2 regions of the Pseudomonas arvensis genome follow, and region 1 is predicted to be linked to the other one. Evidence: predicted binding sites of a transcription regulator. Region 1 holds the regulator's gene; the other holds the start of a gene.

Evidence for each region. Region 1 encodes sigma-54, which starts transcription at its own class of promoters, with help from an activator protein. Its sites were predicted from a motif close to ANTGGCATNNANNTTGCTNT; they were not measured.
Region 2: a site for sigma-54 is predicted at 2,833-2,852, ahead of glnA (type I glutamate--ammonia ligase). Genes of this name have one in related genera too.

The regions. Positions count from the first base shown of each region.
Region 1 covers NZ_CP162038.1:984,781-996,257, reverse strand. The annotation lists gene AB3G88_RS04490 (KdsC family phosphatase) at 1-471, shown strand, start outside; gene lptC (LPS export ABC transporter periplasmic protein LptC) at 480-1,052, shown strand; gene lptA (lipopolysaccharide transport periplasmic protein LptA) at 1,039-1,572, shown strand; gene lptB (LPS export ABC transporter ATP-binding protein) at 1,572-2,297, shown strand; gene AB3G88_RS04470 (RNA polymerase factor sigma-54) at 2,495-3,988, shown strand; gene hpf (ribosome hibernation-promoting factor, HPF/YfiA family) at 4,064-4,369, shown strand; gene ptsN (PTS IIA-like nitrogen regulatory protein PtsN) at 4,382-4,846, shown strand; gene rapZ (RNase adapter RapZ) at 4,849-5,706, shown strand; gene AB3G88_RS04450 (HPr family phosphocarrier protein) at 5,723-5,995, shown strand; gene AB3G88_RS04445 (ZIP family metal transporter) at 6,017-6,910, opposite strand; gene AB3G88_RS04440 (superoxide dismutase) at 6,944-7,555, opposite strand; gene AB3G88_RS04435 (DUF2753 family protein) at 7,557-7,985, opposite strand; gene AB3G88_RS04430 (class II fumarate hydratase) at 8,012-9,394, opposite strand; gene AB3G88_RS04425 (FagA protein) at 9,578-9,973, opposite strand; gene pmbA (metalloprotease PmbA) at 10,116-11,462, opposite strand.
Region 2 covers NZ_CP162038.1:361,111-372,587, reverse strand. The annotation lists gene typA (translational GTPase TypA) at 1-1,024, opposite strand, end outside; gene thiI (tRNA uracil 4-sulfurtransferase ThiI) at 1,164-2,618, opposite strand; gene glnA (type I glutamate--ammonia ligase) at 2,953-4,359, shown strand; gene AB3G88_RS01670 (chorismate mutase) at 4,503-5,039, shown strand; gene glnL (nitrogen regulation protein NR(II)) at 5,292-6,377, shown strand; gene ntrC (nitrogen regulation protein NR(I)) at 6,374-7,810, shown strand; gene AB3G88_RS01655 (hypothetical protein) at 8,152-8,592, opposite strand; gene AB3G88_RS01650 (tRNA (cytidine(34)-2'-O)-methyltransferase) at 8,591-9,046, shown strand; gene secB (protein-export chaperone SecB) at 9,233-9,712, opposite strand; gene grxC (glutaredoxin 3) at 9,755-10,009, opposite strand; gene AB3G88_RS01635 (rhodanese-like domain-containing protein) at 10,011-10,424, opposite strand; gene gpmI (2,3-bisphosphoglycerate-independent phosphoglycerate mutase) at 10,577-11,477, shown strand, end outside.

The sequences.
Region 1 (11,477 bases):
GTTGACGGCGTGCTGACCGATGGTCGCTTGTACTTCCTCGAAGATGGCAGTGAATTCAAGACATTCAACACCCTCGACGGCCAGGGCATCAAAATGCTGATGGCTGCGGGCGTGCAGACCGCGATTATCAGCGGCCGGAAAACCCCCGTTGTGGAACGCCGCGCACAAAATCTGGGGATTCCTCACCTGTATCAGGGCCGCGAGGATAAACTGGTGGTTCTGGACGAGCTTCTTGGCCAACTCAACCTAAGCTATGAGCAGGTCGCCTACTTGGGCGATGATCTGCCCGACCTGCCGGTCATTCGCCGAGTGGGCCTGGGCATGGCCGTCGCCAATGCGGCGGCGTTTGTTCGCGAGCACGCCCATGGCATCACCTCTGCCCGTGGCGGCGAAGGTGCGGCCCGCGAGTTCTGCGAACTGATCCTGCGAGCCCAGGGCAGCCTTGAAGCGGCACACGCCGCCTACCTATAGAGCGTTTTATGCTGAGTAAAAAGATTCGCAACTTCCTGCTATTCGGGGTCATCGCCGCGCTGCTGCTCGCGGTGGGCTACTGGAATATCAGCCCGGGGCGCTTCCTCGACCAGCCTGCTGCACAGGTCGACGGAGGGGCTATCGACTATTACGCCACCGACGCCTATAGCGTGCAGTTCCTGCCCGACGGCAAGTTGCAGTACGAAATGACCTCGGACAAAGTCGAACACTTGAAGGCCACCGAAGTCACCCTGCTGACCAACCCGGACCTGAACCTGTACCGCGGCACAGAATTTCCGTGGCATGTCACCAGCAAGCGTGGCGAGGTGAACCCTGACGGCACCGAGGTAGAGCTGATCGACTCGGTACGCGTTGCACGCACGGACGCAAAAGACCGCGACACGGTGATTACCAGCAGTCGCATGACCGTATTCCCGCAGAAGCAATATGCGCAGACCGAGCAAGACGTTAGAATCGACGGCGCTGGCGGTGTATCGACTGGCAAGGGAATGAAAGCGTATTTGAAAGAAAGCAGGATACACCTGCTATCGAACGTAAGAGGACAGTATGAGGCTCGTTAAAACTCTCCCTATTTTGCTCGGTTTGGGCGCAGCACTGGGAAGCGTGAGCGCCTGGGCTCTGCCGAACGATAGCCAGCAACCGATCCACATCTCGGCTGACGATGCGCAACTCGATGACAAGCAAGGTGTTGCCACCTATACCGGCGGTGTGATCATCACCCAAGGGTCGATGAAAATCACCGGCAATACCGTGACACTGACGCGCACCCAAGCCGGTGATATCGACGTCGTGACCTCGGTTGGCAACCTGGCTTACTTCGAACAGAAGCAGTCCGCGACCGACACCGGCCCGATGAAGGGCTACGGCAAGACCATCCAGTATCACGCGCAGCAGAATCGCATTGTGCTGATCGACCAGGCCAAGGTGCTCAGCCCCGATGGCAACTCCACGGAAGGTGAAAAGATCACCTATGACACCGTGAAACAGATCGCCAACGCCGGCCGCGCCAATGGCAGCAAGGTGACCGCACCGCGTCCGCGTATCGATATGGTTATCCAGCCGAAGAAGAAGGCCGAGTAATGGCAACCCTGAAAGCCCAGCATCTGGCCAAGGCCTATAAAAGCCGTCAGGTCGTGCGCGACGTCAGCCTGTCGATCGACAGCGGCCAGATCGTCGGCTTGCTCGGCCCCAACGGCGCAGGCAAGACCACATGCTTCTACATGATCGTCGGCCTGGTCCAGGCGGATCAGGGTCGCGTACTGATCGACGACCTGGATGTCAGCCACCAGCCAATGCACGGTCGTGCCCGTGCCGGTATCGGTTATCTTCCGCAAGAAGCGTCGATCTTCCGCAAACTGTCGGTTGCCGACAACATCATGGCCATCCTTGAAACCCGCAAGGAACTGGACCGTGACGGCCGCCGCCAGGAACTGGAAAGCCTGCTGCAGGAATTCCACATCAACCACATTCGCGACAACCTTGGCATGAGCCTGTCCGGTGGCGAGCGGCGTCGCGTGGAAATCGCCCGTGCCCTGGCCACTGCCCCCAAGTTCATCCTGCTGGACGAACCGTTTGCCGGCGTCGACCCTATCTCGGTTGGCGATATCAAGCAGATCATCCATCACCTCAAGGCCAAGGGCATCGGTGTACTGATCACCGACCACAATGTGCGTGAGACCCTCGATATCTGCGAAACCGCCTATATCGTCAACGATGGACAACTGATCGCCGAGGGCGACTCCGCTACCATCCTGGCCAATGAACTGGTCAAGGAAGTGTACCTGGGTCACGAGTTTCGCCTGTAAACCCGCCTGTAATAACAAGGCGGTGGCAGGTCGTTTGCCCGATGCGCGGGAGTCAATAAGAACCTCCGGTTTTTTATTGTTACCGCGCTCTAGGCAAAGCCCTCGATATCAGGCATATAATTTGCTTATGTTTGGCGCTCACGCGCCCTGTCGTGGATGGCGCATTGCGCCGGCGAATAAGGTGTTAAGCCCCTGCCATGAAACCATCGCTAGTCCTGAGAATGGGCCAGCAGCTGACGATGACACCGCAGCTGCAACAGGCCATCCGCCTGCTCCAATTGTCGACCCTGGACCTGCAACAGGAAATCCAGGAGGCCCTGGAGTCCAATCCGATGCTCGAACGCCAGGAAGAAGGCGACGACTTCGATAACGCAGACCCGTTGGCCGACAACATCGAGCAAAAACCCAACGCGGACGTGCAGGAACCGTCCTATCAGGAAACTGCCCCTACGGTGGACAACCTGGAGGAAGGCGATTGGAACGAACGCATCCCCAACGAGCTTCCAGTAGATACCGCCTGGGAAGACGTCTATCAGACCAGCGCCAGCAGCCTGCCCAGCAACGACGATGACGAGTGGGACTTCACCACCCGCACCTCCGCCGGTGAAAGCCTGCAGAGCCATCTGCTGTGGCAACTGAACCTCGCACCGATGTCTGATACCGATCGACTGATCGCCGTCACCCTGATCGACTGCATCAACAACCAGGGTTACCTGGACGAGACGCTCGAAGAAATTCTTGAGGCTTTCGACCCGGAACTGGACATTGAGCTGGACGAAATTGAAGCGGTGCTGCACCGCATCCAGCAGTTCGAGCCGGCCGGCATCGGCGCCCGTACCCTGAGCGAATGCTTGCTGTTGCAACTGCGCCAGCTGCCCGCCAAGACGCCATGGCTCGCTGAGGCCCAGCGCCTGGTTACCGACTACATCGACCTGCTGGGCAGCCGCGACTACACCCAACTGATGCGTCGCATGAAGCTCAAGGAAGACGACCTCCGCCAGGTCATCGAGCTGGTGCAAAGCCTGAACCCGCGTCCGGGCTCGCAGATCGAGTCGAGCGAAGCCGAGTACGTGGTGCCCGATGTAATCGTGCGCAAAGACAACGAGCGCTGGCTGGTTGAGCTGAACCAGGAGTCTGTGCCGCGCCTGCGGGTCAACCCGCAATATGCCGGCTTTGTACGCCGGGCCGACACGAGTGCCGACAACACCTTCATGCGCAACCAGCTGCAGGAAGCCCGCTGGTTCATCAAGAGCCTGCAGAGCCGCAACGAAACCTTGATGAAAGTGGCCACCCAGATCGTCGAGCATCAGCGCGGCTTCCTGGAATACGGCGACGAAGCAATGAAGCCTCTGGTCCTGCACGACATCGCCGAGGCGGTAGGCATGCACGAATCGACAATTTCACGCGTGACCACGCAAAAATTCATGCATACCCCACGGGGTATTTATGAGTTGAAATATTTTTTCTCCAGCCATGTAAGCACCTCCGAAGGCGGCGAATGCTCGTCAACGGCGATCCGCGCGATCATCAAAAAACTGGTTGCTGCGGAAAATCAGAAAAAGCCGTTGAGTGACAGCAAGATCGCTGGTTTACTGGAGGCACAAGGCATTCAGGTCGCCCGTCGAACCGTCGCCAAGTACCGCGAATCCCTTGGGATCGCGCCTTCCAGCGAGCGCAAGCGTTTGATGTGACGGGCGGGCCACAGCGTTCCAGTGACGGGTATTCCTACCCGTCGCTTTATGCACTGGCAACGAAGGAGAAGCTGTATGCAAGTCAACATCAGTGGACACCATGTAGAAGTCACCCCTCCCCTGCGCGAGTATGTCGAGCTGAAGCTGAAACGCCTGGAGGGGCATTTTGACAAAATCACCAACGTGCAAGTCATCATGAAGGTCGACAAGCTTCAGCAGAAAGTTGAGGCGACCCTGCAGATTCCCGGTGGCGAAGTAGTCGCCAATGCCGAGCATGAGGACATGTATGCATCAATTGATGCCTTGACTGACAAGCTTGACCGCCAACTTAAAAAGCATAAGGAAAAGCAGCAGAGCCTTCTTAATGGCACTGGCCGCTAACACCCCCAACCCATGATCCGACTTGAAACCATCCTGACCCCCGGCCGTTCCCTCGTGAACGTGCCGGGCGGCAGCAAGAAGAAAGCCCTCGAACAAATTGCCAACCTGATCAGCAGCCAAGTGCCTGAGCTGGAGATGCAAGATGTCTTCGAGGCTCTGATTGCCCGTGAAAAACTCGGCTCGACCGGTTTTGGCAACGGCATCGCCATTCCTCACTGTCGCCTCAAAGGCTGCGAAACACCTGTCAGCGCCCTGCTGCACCTGGACGCCCCTATCGATTTCGACGCCATCGACGGTGCCCCGGTCGACCTGCTGTTTGTTCTGCTGGTCCCGCAGGCCGCCACCGATGCGCACCTGGAACTGCTTCGGCAGATCGCCAGCATGCTTGACCGCAAGGAAGTACGCGACAAACTGCGCAGTGCCAGCAGCAACGAGGCGCTGTACCAAGTTGTCCTGGATGAGCAAAACGGGCAGTAACCATGCGTTTGATCATCGTCAGCGGCCGCTCCGGCTCGGGTAAAAGCACCGCCCTCAACGTTCTTGAGGACAATGGCTTCTATTGCATCGACAACCTGCCTGCCGGCCTGCTGCCAGAGCTGGCGGAACGTGCTCTGATCCACACCGAGCTGGCGCAACCCCTGGTTGCCGTTTCGATCGACGCCCGCAACCTGCCGAGCCACCTCTCGCGATTCCCGGAATTGCTGGAAGAAGTGCGCGCCAAGCACATCCATTGTGATGTGCTGTACCTCGATGCCGACGAAGAGACGTTATTAAAGCGCTTCTCCGAAACCCGCCGGCGCCACCCGCTCAGCAGCCCCCACCGCTCCCTGGCCGAAGCCATCGAGGACGAAACCAAGTTGTTGGGGCCGATCATTGACCTCGCCGACCTCAAGATCAACACCACCAGCCTTAACCTGTATCAACTGCGCGATGCCATCAAGCTGCGCCTGCTGAATCAGCCGGAGCCTGGCACGGCGTTTCTTGTCGAGTCCTTTGGGTTCAAACGCGGCATGCCAGTGGATGCGGACCTCGTGTTTGACGTGCGCTGCCTGCCCAACCCTTATTGGAAACCGGAATTGCGTGACCAGTCAGGGCTGGATCTACCCGTAGCCGAGTACCTGGCCGCGCAGCCGGATGTGGAGGAGATGTTTCAGGACATCTCCAGTTACCTGCTCAAATGGCTGCCGCGCTTTGCTGCCAGCAACCGGGCCTATGTCACCATTGCCATTGGCTGCACCGGTGGTCACCACCGCTCCGTATACCTGACCGAGCGCCTGGGCCAGGTACTGCAACAAACCCTCAAGAACGTCCAGGTTCGCCACCGCGACCTCAGCTGAAAGGAACACCTTCGCGATGCCCGCTCTGGAAATTGAAATCATCAACAAGCTGGGCCTGCACGCCCGCGCCTCAGCCAAATTTGTCGGCGTTGCCGGGCAGTTCCCCTGTCAGATCAGGGCAGGGCGTACACCGGAAAGCATGGTCGATGGCAAAAGCATCATGGCAATGATGATGCTGGCGGCCGGTAAGGGCACCAAGATTCACTTGAAAACGGAAGGCGAACAGGAACAGGAAGCGATGGATGCCCTGGTGGCACTGATCAATAACTTCTTTGATGAGGGTGAGTAAACTCACCCTACAGGAGCGGGGTTAACCTAGCGCCGTATCCATCACCATCATCAAACAAAACCCGATACACAATCCCAGACTGGCGAGTTTTTCATGGCCATTGCGCCGTGACTCAGGGATAACCTCATGGGTCACCACCAACAACATCGCCCCAGCGGCCAATGCCAAACCCAAGGGCAACAGCACTTCAGCCAGGCTCACCAACCAGGCGCAGAGCACGGCAAACACCGGCTCCACCAAGCCTGACGCAGCGCCAATCAGAAACGCCTTGGCCCGCGACATGCCTGCCCCGGCCAACACCAACGCAATCACAAGACCTTCGGGCACATCCTGCAAGGCAATGCCCATGGCCAGGCTATCGGCGTCCGGCATGCCACCGCCCGCCGAGACGCCAACCGCCATGCCTTCGGGGATGTTGTGGGCAATGATGGCGAACACGAACAGCCAGATTCGCGGCGGGATCACCGGTTTATCCGGCGTGCCCACCAACATTTCCGGACTGGCGCCGGAGACCTTGCGGTCAATCAGATACAGTCCGAATGCCCCTGACATGATGCCGAAACTAATCAACCCGCCCGCCCCCCAGGGCGTAAGCCCCAGGCTTTCGGCAGCGGCGATGCCTGGCACCACCAGCGAAAAGGCGGTGGCGGCCAACATCACGCCCGCCCCAAAGCCCAGCAAGGTATCGCTCACGGCCACCGGCATCCGCCGAATCACCAATACAGGAACCGCGCCCAGCGCGGTGCCGAGCGCGCAGATCGCACCGCCCTGCAAGGCGCGCAAGATACGCGGTTGCAGGTCCAGCCAGGCCAGCCCGTGGGCCACCAGCAATGCAGTACCTGCCAGTAGCAGCAGCGAGCCCAGCGCATAACGAAACATCCGCACGCTGCCGATCGCCAGTGTTTCAGTGCCCATAGTCGGCCTTAGATCTTGTTATGGAGGTCAATGTCAGGCCAAAGCAGCCTGATAGCGTGCGGCAACTTCTGGCCAGTTGATAACACTGTAGAAGGCATTGATGTATTCCGGGCGGCGGTTCTGGTAGCGCAGGTAGTAAGCGTGCTCCCACACGTCGAGGCCGAGGATCGGCGTGTTGCCGTTCATCAACGGGCTGTCCTGGTTACCGCTGCTTTCCACGATCAGGGTCTTTTGCGGGGTAACGCTCAGCCAGGCCCAACCGCTGCCGAAGCGGGTCAACGCAGCTTTGGTGAAAGCCTCCTTGAAGCTTTCAAAACCACCGACTTGCTCGTCAATTGCCTTGCCCAGCGCGCCTTCAGGCTTACCGCCCCCCTGAGGTGACATCACCGCCCAGAACAGCGAGTGGTTAGCGTGGCCGCCACCTTGATTGATCACCGCTGCGCGCAGTTTTTCCGGCAGTTGCTGCACGCTGGACACCAGTTTTTCTACCGGCCAGTCGGCGAACTCGGTGCCCTCGACCGCGGCGTTAAGATTGTTGATGTAGGTCTGGTGATGCTTGGTGTAGTGAATTTCCATGGTTTGCGCATCGATATGCGGTTCCAGGGCATCGTAGGCATAAGGCAAGGCAGGCAAGGTGTAAGTCATATCAATGTACTCCGTATTGAGGCGTGGTCGGTTGCGCCGCAGTACCGCCCAGCAAGCGATGGGTGCGCGGGTATTCGCCGTGATCGCTGATGAAATTCAACAGTTCGACGTAAGTCTTGCTGCTCTGGCGCAGGGCCGCTTCCCGCAGTTGCGGGCTCAAGCGCGCGTCCTGCATGGTCTGCAGCAAGCGCTGGTGAATGGCGCAGAGGTACTCGGCGCTTTCCTCAGGCTGATTCAGGCGCAAGTGCAGATCCGCCAGGTTGTGATGTGAAATGACGCAGGCCGCCACTGCTTCGTCGGCATCTGCCCAGCGTTCGAACAACACTTGAGCCAGGGCCAGGGCTTGCAAATAGGCCTCGCGAGCGTCGACCAGTTCGCCCTGCATAAAGCAGCGATTAGCCCGTTCGATCGTGCGTTTCCAGTGCTCCATATGAGCCTCCAAAGCAGAGTCGGTGATTACACGCCGCCGGCCGTAAGCTTTTCCGGATCCAACAGGATTTCCAGTTGGCTACGGGACAAGTCGGTGTGTTCAAGGGCGACATCAATCACAGGACGGCCTTGCTGATAGGCCTTCTTGGCGATTTCAGCAGCCTTTTGGTAACCAATGATCGGGTTGAGCGCGGTGACCAGGATCGGGTTGCGCGACAGCGCTTCCTTGAGCTTGGCCTCATTGACCTTGAAGCTGGCGATGGCTTTGTCCGCCAGCAGGCGACTGGCGTTGGCCAGCAGTTCGAGGCTGCTGAGCAGGTTCTGGGCGATGATCGGCAGCATCACGTTCAGCTCGAAGTTGCCGGATTGGCCGGCAACAGTGATCACCGTGTCATTGCCGATGACTTGGGCAGCCACCATGGCAGTCGCTTCCGGGATGACCGGGTTGACCTTGCCGGGCATGATCGAAGAACCCGGTTGCAGGCCTTCCAGCTCGATTTCACCCAGGCCGGCGAGTGGGCCGGAGTTCATCCAACGCAGGTCATTGGCGATTTTCATCAACGATACGGCGGTAGCTTTCAGTTGGCCGGAAACAGCCACGGCCGTGTCCTGGGAGCCAATCAGCGCAAACAGGTTTTTGCCCGGGGTGAATTTCACATCCGTCAGGCTGCTGAGCTGTTGACTGAAACGCGCCGCGAATTCCGGGTGCGCGTTGATCCCCGTGCCCACCGCAGTGCCGCCTTGCGCGAGGGCCTGCAGGCTTGGCAGCAGGTCTTGCAGATGACCGATATTGGCCTTGAGTTGCTGCGCCCAACCATTGAGTACCTGACTCATACGCACTGGCATGGCGTCCATCAAATGCGTGCGGCCGGTCTTGATGAACGGGTGGACTTCTTCAGCCTTATGCTCGATCACCTGCACCAGGTGCAACAGCGCCGGCAGCGTTTGCTCGTGCAATACCAGCGCCGCACTGACGTGGATGGTTGTAGGAATGATGTCGTTGCTGCTTTGGCCGCAGTTGACGTGATCGTTCGGGTTGACCGCCTCGCCGAGCAGACGGCTGGCGAGGGTCGCAATCACTTCGTTGGCGTTCATGTTGGAACTGGTGCCGGAACCGGTCTGGAAGATATCCACCGGGAAGTGCTGCATGAAGTCGCCTTCCAGCAGACCTTGGGCAGCATCGACGATGGCCTTGCCCTGCCCTTCACTGATTTGCTTGAGGTCGACATTAACCTTGGCGGCAGCAACCTTTGCCAGGATCAGTGCGCGAATGAACTGCGCCGGCATGCGTTGGTGGCTGATCGGAAAGTTATTCACCGCGCGCTGGGTCTGTGCGCCATACAGGGCCTCGGCAGGCACTTGCAGTTCGCCCATGCTGTCGCTTTCGATACGGGTGTTAGGGTCTGCCATCACTTATTTCCTGTGTCGCGTTGAGGTCTGAAAGCGGGCCAGGCAAGGCGCAGTCCGCTGGTAATGGTTGTTCCCTTGCCAAGGACTGCAACGCAGCCTGGCCCGCTTTCAGACACAACCCGAAGGGCCGGGCCTGCAATCGCGCAGGGCCGGCGCGGCACAGGAAATAAGTGATGGCAGACCCTAATCATCGGAGGATCCTTGCACCAGGTCAGAAACAGAAAGGGAAGGCAGCAATTGGCAGGTCGCCAATTGCCAGGCAAAGGTCTGCCAGCGCTTGAGGCGACAGGCACAGTGGGAGAGTTTTTCCAGATCGCGCAGCGGGCGCCAAGCCTGGTCCAGGCAGGTGGATCGCCAATGCCACGGCAAGGCGATATCACCGGCGGTGTCGATCAACAGGCGGAATGACGTTTCGGCGATCGTCCACGGATGGGTTGCGGTGCAACACGCCAGGTATCGACCCTCATTGAGGTAATGTTCGATCAGGCGAGGTTCATTGGGATCGAGGCCGCAGCGAATCTGACGACTCATCCAGCGCCAGCTTTCCAGATACGGATCCTCATGCAGGACAGAACTCATGATCCACACTCATTCGCTAATGATATTTATTATTAAATGATATTGAGAATCAAAGCAACGCTGGCACAGTAATCCGTTTTCAAGAAGGCATAAAAAAAGCGCGCTATCGACGAGATAGCACGCTTTTTTTGTAACGCGTAGATTAGCTGCCGGCGACAGTCATCCGCTCGATCAATACCGAGCCTGTGCGGATATTACTGCGCAGTTCCAAGTCATTACCCACCGCAACAATCTGCTTGAACATATCGCGCATATTGCCAGCAATGGTCACTTCCTGGACGGCGAACTGGATCTCGCCGTTTTCCACCCAGAAGCCCGCCGCGCCACGGGAATAATCTCCGGTGACCATATTCAGGCCGTGGCCCATCAACTCGGTCACCAGCAGGCCACGTCCCATCCGCCGCAACAGCGCCGCCTGGTCTTCGTCGCCATGGGTCACGAACAGGTTATGCACGCCGCCGGAGTTGGCCGTGCTTGGCAGGCCGAGCTTGCGGCCTGAGTAGGTGCCCAACACGTAGGAAACCAACTCACCGTTCTCGACGAACGGCTTGGCATACGTGGCTAGGCCATCGCCATCGAACGCCGAGCTGCCCATGGCGCGCATCAAGTGTGGGCGTTCATCGATGGTCAGCCACTCGGGAAACAGCTTCTGGCCGATTGCACCTTCCAGGAACGACGACTTGCGGTACAGATTGCCGCCGGAGATCGCCCCCAGAAAACTGCCAAACAAACCGCCCGCCAACTCCGCCGAAAACAGCACCGGTACTTCGCAGGTAGGCACCGGGCGCGCACCCAGGCGGCTCGCGGCACGCTGTGCAGCGCGCTGGCCAATGCTGACCGGGTCGGCCAGCAATTCACCCTGGCGGCTCACGTCATACCAGTAATCACGCTGCATCTGGCCATTGGCCTCGGCAATCATCACGCAGCTGAGGCTGTGGCGAGTGGACGCATATCCGCCGATAAACCCGTGGCTGTTGCCGTATACGCGACAACCCTGGTGCGTGTTCAATGTGGTGCCATCGGCGTTCTTGATGCGGGCATCAGCGTCGAACGCGGCGGCTTCACAGGTCAGAGCCAGCTCAATAGCCTGCTCAGGCGTGATGTCCCAGGCGTGGAACAGATCGAAGTCCTTCAAGTCCTTGGCCATCAGCGCTTTGTCTGCCAGACCTGAGCTCTCATCTTCAGAGGTGTGCTTGGCAATCGCCAACGCGGCTGCAACCGTCTCGCGGATCGCTTCCGGGCCACTGGCAGAGGTACTGGCCGAGCCTTTGCGCTGCCCCGAGTACAAGGTGATACCAAAGCCTTGGTCGCGGTTGAATTCGACGGTTTCCACTTCCCGCTGACGCACCGACGTCGACAACCCTTGCTCCAGCGACACCGCGACTTCACAGGCGCTGGCCCCCTGGCGCTTGGCCTCGGCAAGGATCTGCTCGACTTGTTCCTGAAGTGCCGGTAACGCTTGCGGACCGACGCTTTGGGCTGCACTCATGGTTTTCTCCACTCA
Region 2 (11,477 bases), 620 kb from region 1:
TGTACAGCAGCTCTTTGTCCAGACGTTCCTTGATGTTACGGGAAGTCACGAACTTGCCTTCTTTACCGCAGAAAGGCGAGTCGTTTACCTGGAAGGTCATGGAAACGGTTGGCTCGTCAACGGTCAGAGGCTTCATCGCCTCAACGTTGTCCGGCTGGCACAGGGTGTCGGAGATGAACAGGGAGTCCATGCCGCTGACGCAGACGATGTCGCCGGCGAAAGCTTCTTCAACGTCGATACGGTGCAGACCGTGGTGACCCATCAGCTTCAGGATACGACCGTTACGCTTCTTGCCGTCGGCGCCGATAGCAACAACCGGGGTGTTCGGCTTGACGCTACCACGAGCGATACGGCCAACGCCGATAACACCCAGGAAGCTGTTGTAGTCCAGTGCCGAGATCTGCATCTGGAACGCGCCTTCACGGTCAACATTCGGCGCAGGTACGTTGTCGACGATCGACTGGTACAGCGGGGTCATGTCTTCAGCCATGTCGGTGTGGTCCAGACCGGCAATGCCGTTCAGGGCCGAGGCGTAGACGACTTTGAAGTCCAGCTGTTCTTCGGTGGCACCCAGGTTGTCGAACAGGTCGAAGATCTGGTCCAGAACCCAGTCCGGACGCGCGCCTGGACGGTCAACCTTGTTGATGCACACGATCGGACGCAGGCCGGCTTCGAAAGCCTTCTTGGTCACGAAACGAGTTTGCGGCATAGGGCCGTCCTGGGCATCAACCAGCAGCAGAACGGAGTCAACCATCGACATTACGCGTTCTACTTCGCCGCCGAAGTCGGCGTGGCCCGGGGTATCCACGATGTTGATGTGGTAGCCGTTCCAGTTGATAGCGGTGTTTTTTGCCAGGATGGTAATACCGCGCTCTTTTTCCTGGTCGTTGGAGTCCATCACGCGCTCGTCGTTGAGCTCGTTGCGCTCCAGGGTGCCGGATTGACGCAGGAGTTTGTCTACCAGGGTGGTTTTACCATGGTCAACGTGAGCAATGATGGCGATGTTACGTAGATTTTCGATCACTTGTGTATCTCGATCAGAGGATTCGGTGTGCTGACAGGTCGTGGCAGCGATTAACAGTAGAGTCAGGCCTTGCCGTTACAGCTTGACGGCAGAGTCGGGGGGCCGGTGACGCAGGCCACAGGCAAACAGCCCCGGGCTCTTAGCTCGGTCGATAAACGCGCACATTGGCATGCCCCTCACTGAGCAAATGGTGGGCATGCAGGCGACTCATCACGCCTTTGTCGCAATACAGCAGGTACTGACGGCTGTCATCCAGTTCCTTGAAACGCGCGTTCAATGCATAGAACGGCAGCGTTTGTACGTCGATGCCAGGAATCTCCAGCGGCTCATCTTCAGCGGCATCCGGGTGACGGATGTCGACAACGATCTGACCGGCCAGGGCTTCACTGACTTCTTCGATCTGCACATCCTGGCCCAATTCGTCGATCACTCGATCGATCGGGACCAGCTTGGCGTTCTGGAGCGCACGCTCCAGAACGGCCATATCAAACTGTTGTTCTTCATACTCCACGCGGTTGCGCTTGGCGTGGGTCTTGGGGTTCACCGAAATGACCCCGCAGTATTCAGGCATATGCTTGGCGAAGTCGGCGGTGCCGATTTCTTCTGCCAAATCGATGATGTCCTGCTTGTGGCTGGCGATCAGCGGGCGCAATACCAGCTTCTCGGTGACGCAGTCGATCAGCGACAGGTTCGGCAGCGTCTGGCTGGAAACCTGGGAAATCGCTTCGCCGGTCACCAGGGCGTCGATCTGCAACTGATCGGCAATCCGGGACGCAGCGCGCAACATCATACGCTTCAATACTACGCCCATATGACTGTTATCGACTTTACCGAGAATTTCGCCCAGCACTTCCTCGAACGGTACGCTCACAAATAGCACGCGCTGGGAGCTGCCGTACTTCTTCCAGATAAAGTGCGCGACTTCCATCACGCCCAATTCGTGTGCACGCCCGCCCAAGTTAAAGAAGCAGAAGTGGCTCATCAGGCCGCGGCGCATGATCTGGTAAGCCGCCACCGTGGAATCGAAACCGCCGGACATCAATACCAGGGTCTGTTCCAGGGCGCCCAGCGGGTAGCCGCCGATGCTGTTGTGCTGGCTGTGGATCACAAACAACCGTTGGTCGCGAATTTCCATGCGCACTTCAATTTCTGGCGCTTTCAAGGAAATTCCGGCGGCGCCACACTCGCGACGCAGCTTGCTGCCGACGTATTTCTCTACATCCATGGAGCTGAATGGGTGCTTGCCGGCGCGCTTGCAGCGCACCGAAAAAATCTTGCCCTCGATCTCATTGCCGAAGTGCTGCTTGCACTTCTCGGTGATGTCGTCGAAGTCGCCCAGCGGGTACTCGTCCACCTGCAGGAAATGCGCGATGCCCGGCATGCAGCTCAGGCGCTCGGTCATGTCCTTCAAGGCTTTGGCGTCGGTGACACGGGTTTCCAGTTCGAGGTTGTCCCACACACCGTTCACCACCATAGCCGGGTCCAGATCGCGGAGCACGGCACGGATGTTCTTGGCCAACTGACGGATGAAACGCGTCCGTACCGGTCGGCTTTTAATGGTGATCTCGGGGAAGACTTTAACGATTAATTTCATGGAAACAGCGCGCGCCGGGCCTGCTGAAAAAGGGGGGCGCGGATTATAGCGGAAATCGCTCAAGGTTTAACCAGTTAATATGCACAGCACTCAACTCGCACTAAAGCGGTGCATTTGCGAGCGCGTGCGCCACATTGCGGTGCGCCAATTTCGGGCTTTTGTCGCAATGCACCTTTATAGGGGCGTTTTTGGAGCAGAAAACCCATGTTGGCGCACTGGCATGCAATTTGCTCTCTTGTGAGGCAGGTTGCCATGGCGGACTATCCGCGCCGGCATCACCCACATTCTAAGGGCTAACTCCACTACCCCAGCCCGAAGCCACCCGGAGGACACTATGTCGAAGTCGGTTCAACTCATCAAAGATCATGACGTTAAATGGATTGATCTGCGCTTCACGGACACCAAAGGCACACAGCACCACGTGACCATGCCGGCTCGCGATGCGCTGGATGATGCTTTCTTCGAAGAAGGCAAAATGTTCGACGGTTCCTCCATCGCTGGCTGGAAAGGCATCGAAGCCTCCGACATGATCCTGATGCCGGACGACAGCACTGCCGTGCTCGACCCGTTCACCGAAGAAGCCACCCTGATCCTGGTGTGCGACGTGATCGAGCCTTCGACCATGCAAGGCTACGACCGCGACCCTCGTGCGATCGCCAAGCGCGCCGAGGAATACCTGAAGTCGACCGGTATCGGTGACACTGTATTCGTAGGCCCGGAGCCAGAGTTCTTCATCTTTGACCAAGTGAAGTTCAAGTCCGACATCTCCGGTTCCATGTTCAAGATCTACTCCGAACAAGGCTCCTGGATGTCCGACCAGGACGTGGAAGGCGGCAACCATGGCCACCGTCCAGGCATCAAAGGCGGTTACTTCCCGGTTCCACCGTTCGACCACGACCACGAAATCCGTACCTCCATGTGCAACGCCATGGAAGACATGGGCCTGGTCATCGAAGTGCATCACCACGAAGTGGCGACTGCCGGCCAGAACGAAATCGGTGTGAAGTTCAACACCCTGGTAGCCAAGGCTGACGAAGTTCAGACCCTGAAGTACTGCGTACACAACACTGCCGTTGCCTACGGCCGTACCGCTACCTTCATGCCTAAGCCGCTGTACGGCGATAACGGTTCGGGTATGCACGTTCACCTGTCCATTGCCAAAGATGGCAAGAACACCTTCGCTGGCGAAGGTTATGCCGGCCTGTCCGACACTGCCCTGTACTTCATCGGCGGTATCATCAAGCACGGTAAGGCCCTGAACGGCTTCACCAACCCGTCGACCAACTCCTACAAGCGTCTGGTCCCAGGTTTCGAAGCACCGGTAATGCTGGCCTACTCGGCGCGCAACCGTTCCGCTTCGATCCGTATTCCTTACGTGTCCAGCCCTCGCGCTCGTCGTATCGAAGCCCGCTTCCCGGATCCAGCAGCCAACCCGTACCTGGCCTTCGCTGCCCTGGTAATGGCTGGCCTGGACGGTATCCAGAACAAGATCCACCCAGGCGACGCCGCCGACAAAAACTTGTACGACCTGCCGCCTGAAGAGGCCAAAGAGATCCCACAAGTGTGCGGCAGCCTGAAAGAAGCCCTGGAAGAGCTGGACAAGGGCCGTGCGTTCCTGACCAAAGGCGGCGTGTTCAGCGACGACTTCATCGACGCTTACATCGGCCTGAAAAGCGAAGAAGAAATCAAGGTTCGCACCTTCGTACACCCACTGGAATACGAGCTGTACTACAGCTGCTGATCCGGTAGCGCTGCTTGACGTAGCGTGATGAAAAGGGCCTCCTTCGGGAGGTCTTTTTTTGCCTGGTGATTGTCAGATGGCCGCTTGGCGGTCGAGCATACGGCTAACCATCAGCGCCCCCCCCTCCCATAAGGAGATATCCATTGAAACGTCGATTTGTATTCGCTCTGTTATTTGTCAGCGCCAGTGCGAGTGCCGCGCCGCCCAAGCTTGAGCCGTTGCTCAACAGCATCGCCGAGCGCCTGGAAATCGCCGACCAAGTGGCCCTGAGCAAATGGGACAGCCACAAACCGGTGGAAGATAAGAAACGCGAACAAGAGGTGATCGCCAGCGTCGTCGCCCAGGCCCCAAGCTACAAACTCGACCCCGCCACCGCCGAGCAATTTTTCTCGGCGCAGATCGAGGCGAACAAGCTGGTGCAATACACCCACCTGTCCGACTGGCAGTTCCAGGGCAAGGCACCCGACGATCCGCGCCCGGACCTGGTAAAGCAGATTCGACCGCAGCTGGACCAATTGCAAAAACGCCTGCTGCAACAACTGGCGGACTTCACGCCCCAGCGCAAAGACCCACAATGCCCGCAATGGCTGGCGGCAGCCGTACACGAACCACTGAATGACCCGCTTCGCCAACTGGCCATGATCCGCGCTACGGCCGAGCTGTGCATCTACCCCGGCTAAAGCTTTTTTCGGCTACCTGAACAGACTGCAGCAAATCGCACTATATTGGTGCGACTAGCTGCACCCTTCCCACCTGTCCAGCCCATTTTGGTTCGAAACTTCCCGCGCAGGCTGGCAGAACGCCACAGTTTCGCGCCTCAAACCCCTATTTCAAGGCTTTAACGCTTCTTTTCGGAGCCTTGGTTTGGTTTTTGCATTTTCCTTGTATCAGCGTGTGCCTCAAGCCCGCGCCTTGCTCCAAAAGAGGTCCTGATGACCATCAGCGATGCACTGCACCGTTTGCTACTCGACAACCTGACCACCGCGACCATCCTGCTCAATGACGATTTGCGTCTTGAGTACATGAACCCGGCGGCGGAAATGCTCCTGGCCATCAGCGGCCAGCGCAGCCATGGGCAGTTCATCAGCGAGCTGTTCACCGAGTCGGCCGAAGCCTTGAGCTCGTTGCGCCAGGCCGTGGAGCAGGCACACCCGTTCACCAAGCGCGAAGCGATGCTCACGGCGCTTACGGGCCAGACGCTGACTGTCGACTACGCCGTGACCCCGATCCTGAGCAACGGCACCACCTTGCTGCTGCTCGAAGTGCATCCGCGTGATCGCCTGCTGCGCATCACCAAAGAGGAAGCACAGTTGTCCAAGCAGGAAACCAGCAAGATGCTGGTGCGCGGCCTCGCCCACGAGATCAAGAACCCGTTGGGCGGCATCCGTGGCGCAGCGCAGTTGCTGGCCCGCGAGCTGCCGGAGGAGCACCTCAAGGACTACACCAACGTCATCATCGAAGAAGCCGACCGCCTGCGTAACCTGGTGGACCGCATGCTCGGTTCCAACAAGCTGCCGTCCCTGGCGATGACCAACGTGCACGAGGTGCTGGAGCGCGTCTGCCAACTGGTCGACGCCGAGAGCCAGGGCTGCATCACCCTGGTGCGCGACTACGACCCAAGCATTCCTGACGTGTTGATCGACCGCGAGCAGATGATCCAGGCGGTGCTTAATATCGTGCGCAACGCGATGCAGGCCATCAGCAGCCAGAACGAACTGCGCCTGGGCCGCATCAGCCTGCGTACCCGCGCCCTGCGCCAGTTCACCATCGGCCACGTGCGCCATCGTCTGGTGACCAAGGTCGAGATCATCGACAACGGCCCGGGCATTCCTGTGGAACTGCAGGAAACCATTTTCTTTCCCATGGTCAGCGGCCGCCCGGACGGTACCGGGCTGGGCCTGGCCATTACCCAGAACATCATCAGCCAGCATCAGGGCTTGATCGAGTGTGAGAGCCATCCGGGTCACACCACGTTCTCGATCTTTCTGCCACTGGAACAAGGAGCCCCTTCGACATGAGCCGTAGTGAAACCGTCTGGATCGTCGATGACGACCGTTCCATCCGCTGGGTCCTCGAGAAAGCCTTGCAACAGGAAGGCATGACCACCCAGAGCTTCGATAGCGCCGATGGCGTGATGAGCCGCCTGGCGCGCCAGCAGCCCGACGTGATCATCTCCGACATCCGCATGCCCGGCGCCAGCGGCCTGGACCTGTTGGCCCGGATTCGCGAGCAGCACCCGCGCCTGCCGGTAATCATCATGACCGCGCACTCGGACCTGGACAGCGCTGTCGCGTCCTACCAGGGCGGTGCGTTTGAATACCTGCCCAAGCCGTTTGACGTGGACGAGGCCGTCGCGCTGGTCAAGCGCGCCAACCAGCACGCCCAGGAACAGCAGAACCAGGAAGCCCCACCGGCCCTGACCCGCACCCCGGAAATCATCGGTGAAGCACCGGCGATGCAGGAAGTGTTTCGCGCCATCGGGCGCTTGAGCCACTCCAACATCACCGTGCTGATCAACGGCGAGTCGGGTACCGGTAAAGAGCTGGTGGCCCATGCCCTGCACCGTCACAGCCCACGGGCGGCGTCGCCGTTTATCGCATTGAACATGGCGGCGATTCCCAAAGACTTGATGGAATCCGAGCTGTTCGGCCACGAAAAAGGCGCGTTCACCGGCGCGGCCAACCTGCGTCGCGGCCGCTTCGAACAGGCCGACGGCGGCACCTTGTTCCTCGATGAGATCGGCGACATGCCGGCCGATACCCAGACCCGGCTGCTGCGCGTACTGGCGGACGGCGAGTTCTACCGCGTCGGCGGCCACACGCCGGTCAAGGTTGATGTACGCATCATCGCGGCGACCCACCAGAACCTCGAAACCCTGGTGCATGCGGGCAAGTTCCGTGAGGACTTGTTCCACCGCCTCAACGTGATCCGTATCCACATTCCACGCATGTCGGACCGCCGCGAGGACATCCCGACCCTCGCCCGCCACTTCCTCAGCCGCGCCGCCCAGGAGCTGGCCGTCGAGCCGAAGCTGCTCAAAAGCGAAACCGAGGAATACCTGAAAAACCTGCCGTGGCCAGGCAACGTGCGCCAGTTGGAGAACACCTGCCGCTGGATCACCGTGATGGCGTCCGGGCGCGAAGTGCATATCAGCGACCTGCCACCGGAGCTGTTGAGCCTGCCGCAAGACTCTGCCCCCGTGACCAACTGGGAACAAGCGCTGCGCCAATGGGCCGACCAGGCGTTGGCGCGCGGCCAGTCGAACCTGCTGGACAGCGCCGTGCCGGCGTTTGAGCGGATCATGATTGAGACTGCGTTGAAGCACACTGCCGGCCGCCGCCGCGACGCTGCTGTGTTGCTCGGTTGGGGCCGTAATACCCTGACACGCAAGATCAAGGAGTTGGGGATGAAGGTTGATGGCGGGGATGATGATGAGGGCGACGACGCCTGATTCTGGACCTCACCACTATCCAATGTGGGAGGGGGCTGTGCACCGCTTCAATGCACCATGAACCGGCATTGGGCACGGGTCAGATACCTGAAACACCGCTATCGCTGAAAAACTCTCGCCAGCCGAAACCACCAAAGCCCCGTATTCCGGGGCTTTGCGCTTTGTGGTGAAATTATTTGGCAAAACTTGACGAGTCTGGCACGCGCCCTGCAACAACCCCAGTACAACCCAGTTTCGGGGACCTTGGTACAGGCAGGCCGAGAATCCCCTCTTTAACACCGAAGCCTTTGGCTTCAACCGTTTTGGGAGCCCTGGTACAGGCAGGCCGGGAACTCCCTCTTTTATTGCTCCTGGAGATGGATCTCCAACCGCCAGCGGTCATCGACCTCCTCCCCCTTCCACTCTCCGCGCAATGGCCGAGCCGCCACCAGGTTCAGCAGCAGGCCGCCATCGGTCTTGCGCACGCGCCAGTTCACGTCTTTGTCGTTGACCTTGAGTTGCCCGGTACCGGCCTTGCCTTGGGCGTCAAACAGCAACGCCACGGTGCCATCGATATGCTCGCCGTGCAGCTTGGGTTCGCTGTTGAACCACACCACGACGCCGTCCGCGGTCGTTTCCACCTGTTGCAGTTCGACCGGGTCCGCCGTGGTCAGGCGGCCGATCATCAGGCCCACCATCAGGCCGACAATCGCCAGCGAGCCCATGACTCTTGGCAATAGCTTCGGTCTTGGGTCTTCTTCAGGGGTAGAATGCAGCGCATCTTTGCCTTCGGAGCCGTGCATGTTTCACGTCATCCTTTTTCAACCAGAAATTCCGCCGAATACCGGCAACGTTATCAGGCTGTGCGCCAACAGTGGCTGCCACCTGCATTTGATCGAGCCCCTGGGCTTCGACATGGACGACAAGCGCCTGCGTCGTGCCGGGCTGGACTACCACGAGTACGCTACGCTCCAGCGTCACGCCGACTTGGCCAGCTGCCTGGAAAGCTTGGGGCATCCACGGTTGTTCGCGTTCACCACCAAAGGTTCGCGGCCATTCCATGATGCCAGCTTTGCCGAGGGCGATGCCTTCCTGTTCGGCCCGGAGAGCCGTGGCCTGCCCGCCGAGGTGCTCGATGCCCTGCCCGACGGCCATCGCCTGCGCCTGCCGATGCGCGAGGGCTGCCGCAGCCTGAACCTGTCCAACACCGTGGCCGTCGCTGTTTACGAAGGCTGGCGCCAGCTCGGCTTCAAGTAACACACATAACAAATGTGGGAGGGGGCTTGCCCCCGATGGCGGTAATCCGTAGCAGCTGCCGAGCCTTGGCGAGGCTGCGTCGGCGGCGTGTCTGACACACCGCCGACGCAGCCTCGCCAAGGCTCGACAGCTGCTACTCACCGTCATCGGGGGCAAGCCCCCTCCCACATTGTTTAACGCATCGACTTATTGAACCGTCGGCGCGCCTTCCGATTGCATGCGCTGCAGCTCTTGAGCATACAGGGCATCAAAGTTCACCGGTGCCAGCATCAGCGCCGGGAACGAGCCACGGGTGACCAGGCTGTCCAGGGTCTCACGGGCATACGGGAACAGGATGTTCGGGCAGAACGCACCCAGGGTGTGGCTCATGGACGCTTCGTCCAGGCCCTGGATCAGGAAGATACCGGCCTGTTGCACTTCAGCGATGAAGGCCACTTCTTCGCCGTTCTTGACCGTGACCGACAGGGTCAGCACGACTTCGTGGAAGTCGCCTTCCAATGCTTTTTGACGGGTGTTCAGGTCCAACGCAACGCTTGGGGTCCATTCCTGGCGGAAGATGGCCGGGCTTTTCGGCGCTTCGAACGACAGGTCACGCACGTAGATACGCTGCAGCGAGAACTGTGGGCCTTGAGCTTCTGCTGCTTCGGTGTTCTGTTGGTCAGTCATCGCAGATCCTTCTTGATCTTGGGGTCTTTTAGGGTTTAGGAGTCAGACGAGCAGCAGCGCATCGAGTTTACCGGCGCGCTCCAGGGCAAACAGGTCGTCGCAACCACCGATGTGCCTGGCGCCGATCCAGATCTGCGGCACGGACGTGCGCCCCGCCTTCTGGGCCATTTCGGCGCGCACCTGGGGCTTGCCGTCGACCTTGATCTCTTCGAAGGCAACGCCCTTCTTCTCCAGCAAAGCCTTGGCCCGCATGCAGTAAGGGCACCAATCGCTGGAATACACGACAACCTGGCTCATATCACTTCACCAGCGGCAGGTTATCGGCGCGCCAGCTGCTGATGCCACCGGACAGCTTGGCGGCGGTGAAACCGGTCTTGAGCATTTCGCGGGCGTGGGTGCCGGCGTGCTGGCCCTGGGCGTCGACCAGGATGATGGTCTTGGCCTTGTGCTTTTCCAGCTCGGCCAGGCGCCCAATCAGCTTGTCCTGTGGAATGTTCAGGGCACCGACGATATGGCCGGCAGCGAATTCCTTGGCGGGGCGGATATCCACCACGATGGCCTCATCCTTGTTGACCAGTGCGGTCAGCTCCGATGTGCTCAGGCTGCGGCCACCACGGCTCAATTCGTGAGCGATCAGCAGCGCCAGCAGGATGACGAAGGCACCCACGAGCAGATAGTGGGCAGTGGCAAATGCAATCAGGTGATCAACCATCAAGGAGGTTCCAGGGCGTTAAAATGGCGGTAAGTATACACAGCCGTCAGGGGGGGCCAACCCCCGTAAAGCGGTGACGTGGTCGGAACTTCGCTTTAAACTGCCACTCACTTTTCAATTGCCTTCCTTTATTTACCGCCGCGAGAGGATCTATGACTACCACGCCTAAACCTTTGGTCCTGATAATTCTCGATGGCTTTGGACACAGTGAAAGCCACCACGACAACGCCGTGTACGCGGCCAAGAAGCCTGTACTGGACCGCCTGACCGCCAGCGTCCCCAACGGCCTGATCTCCGGCTCGGGCATGGACGTTGGCCTGCCGGACGGCCAGATGGGCAACTCGGAAGTCGGCCACATGAACCTCGGCGCCGGACGAGTGGTATATCAGGACTTCACCCGTGTGACCAAAGCGATCCGCGACGGCGAGTTCTTCGAGAACCCGACCATCTGCGCCGCGGTAGATAACGCAGTGGCCGCCGGCAAGGCCGTGCATTTCATGGGCCTGCTGTCGGACGGCGGCGTACACAGCCATCAGGACCACTTGGTGGCCATGGCCGAGCTGGCCTTCAAGCGCGGCGCCGACAAGATCTATCTGCACGCCTTCCTAGACGGTCGCGACACGCCGCCGAAAAGCGCGCAATCCTCCATCGAACTGCTGGACACCACCTTCGCCGCCCTGGGCAAGGGCCGTATCGCGAGCATCGTCGGCCGTTACTTCGCCATGGACCGCGACAACCGCTGGGACCGCGTGTCCCAGGCGTACAACCTGATCGTCGACGGCCAGGCCGAATTCAACGCCGCCACCGCCCAGGAAGGCCTGGAAGCCGCCTACGCCCGCGGTGAGAGCGATGAATTCGTCAAAGCCACCACCATCGGCGAGCCGGTGAAAGTTGAAGACGGCGACGCCGTAGTGTTCATGAACTTCCGCGCCGACCGCGCCCGCGAGCTGAGCCGCGTGTTTGTCGAAGACGGCTTCAGCGAGTTCGAACGCGCCCGCCAGCCAAAAGTGCACTACGTCGGCCTGACCCAATACGCGGCCAGCATCCCGGCCC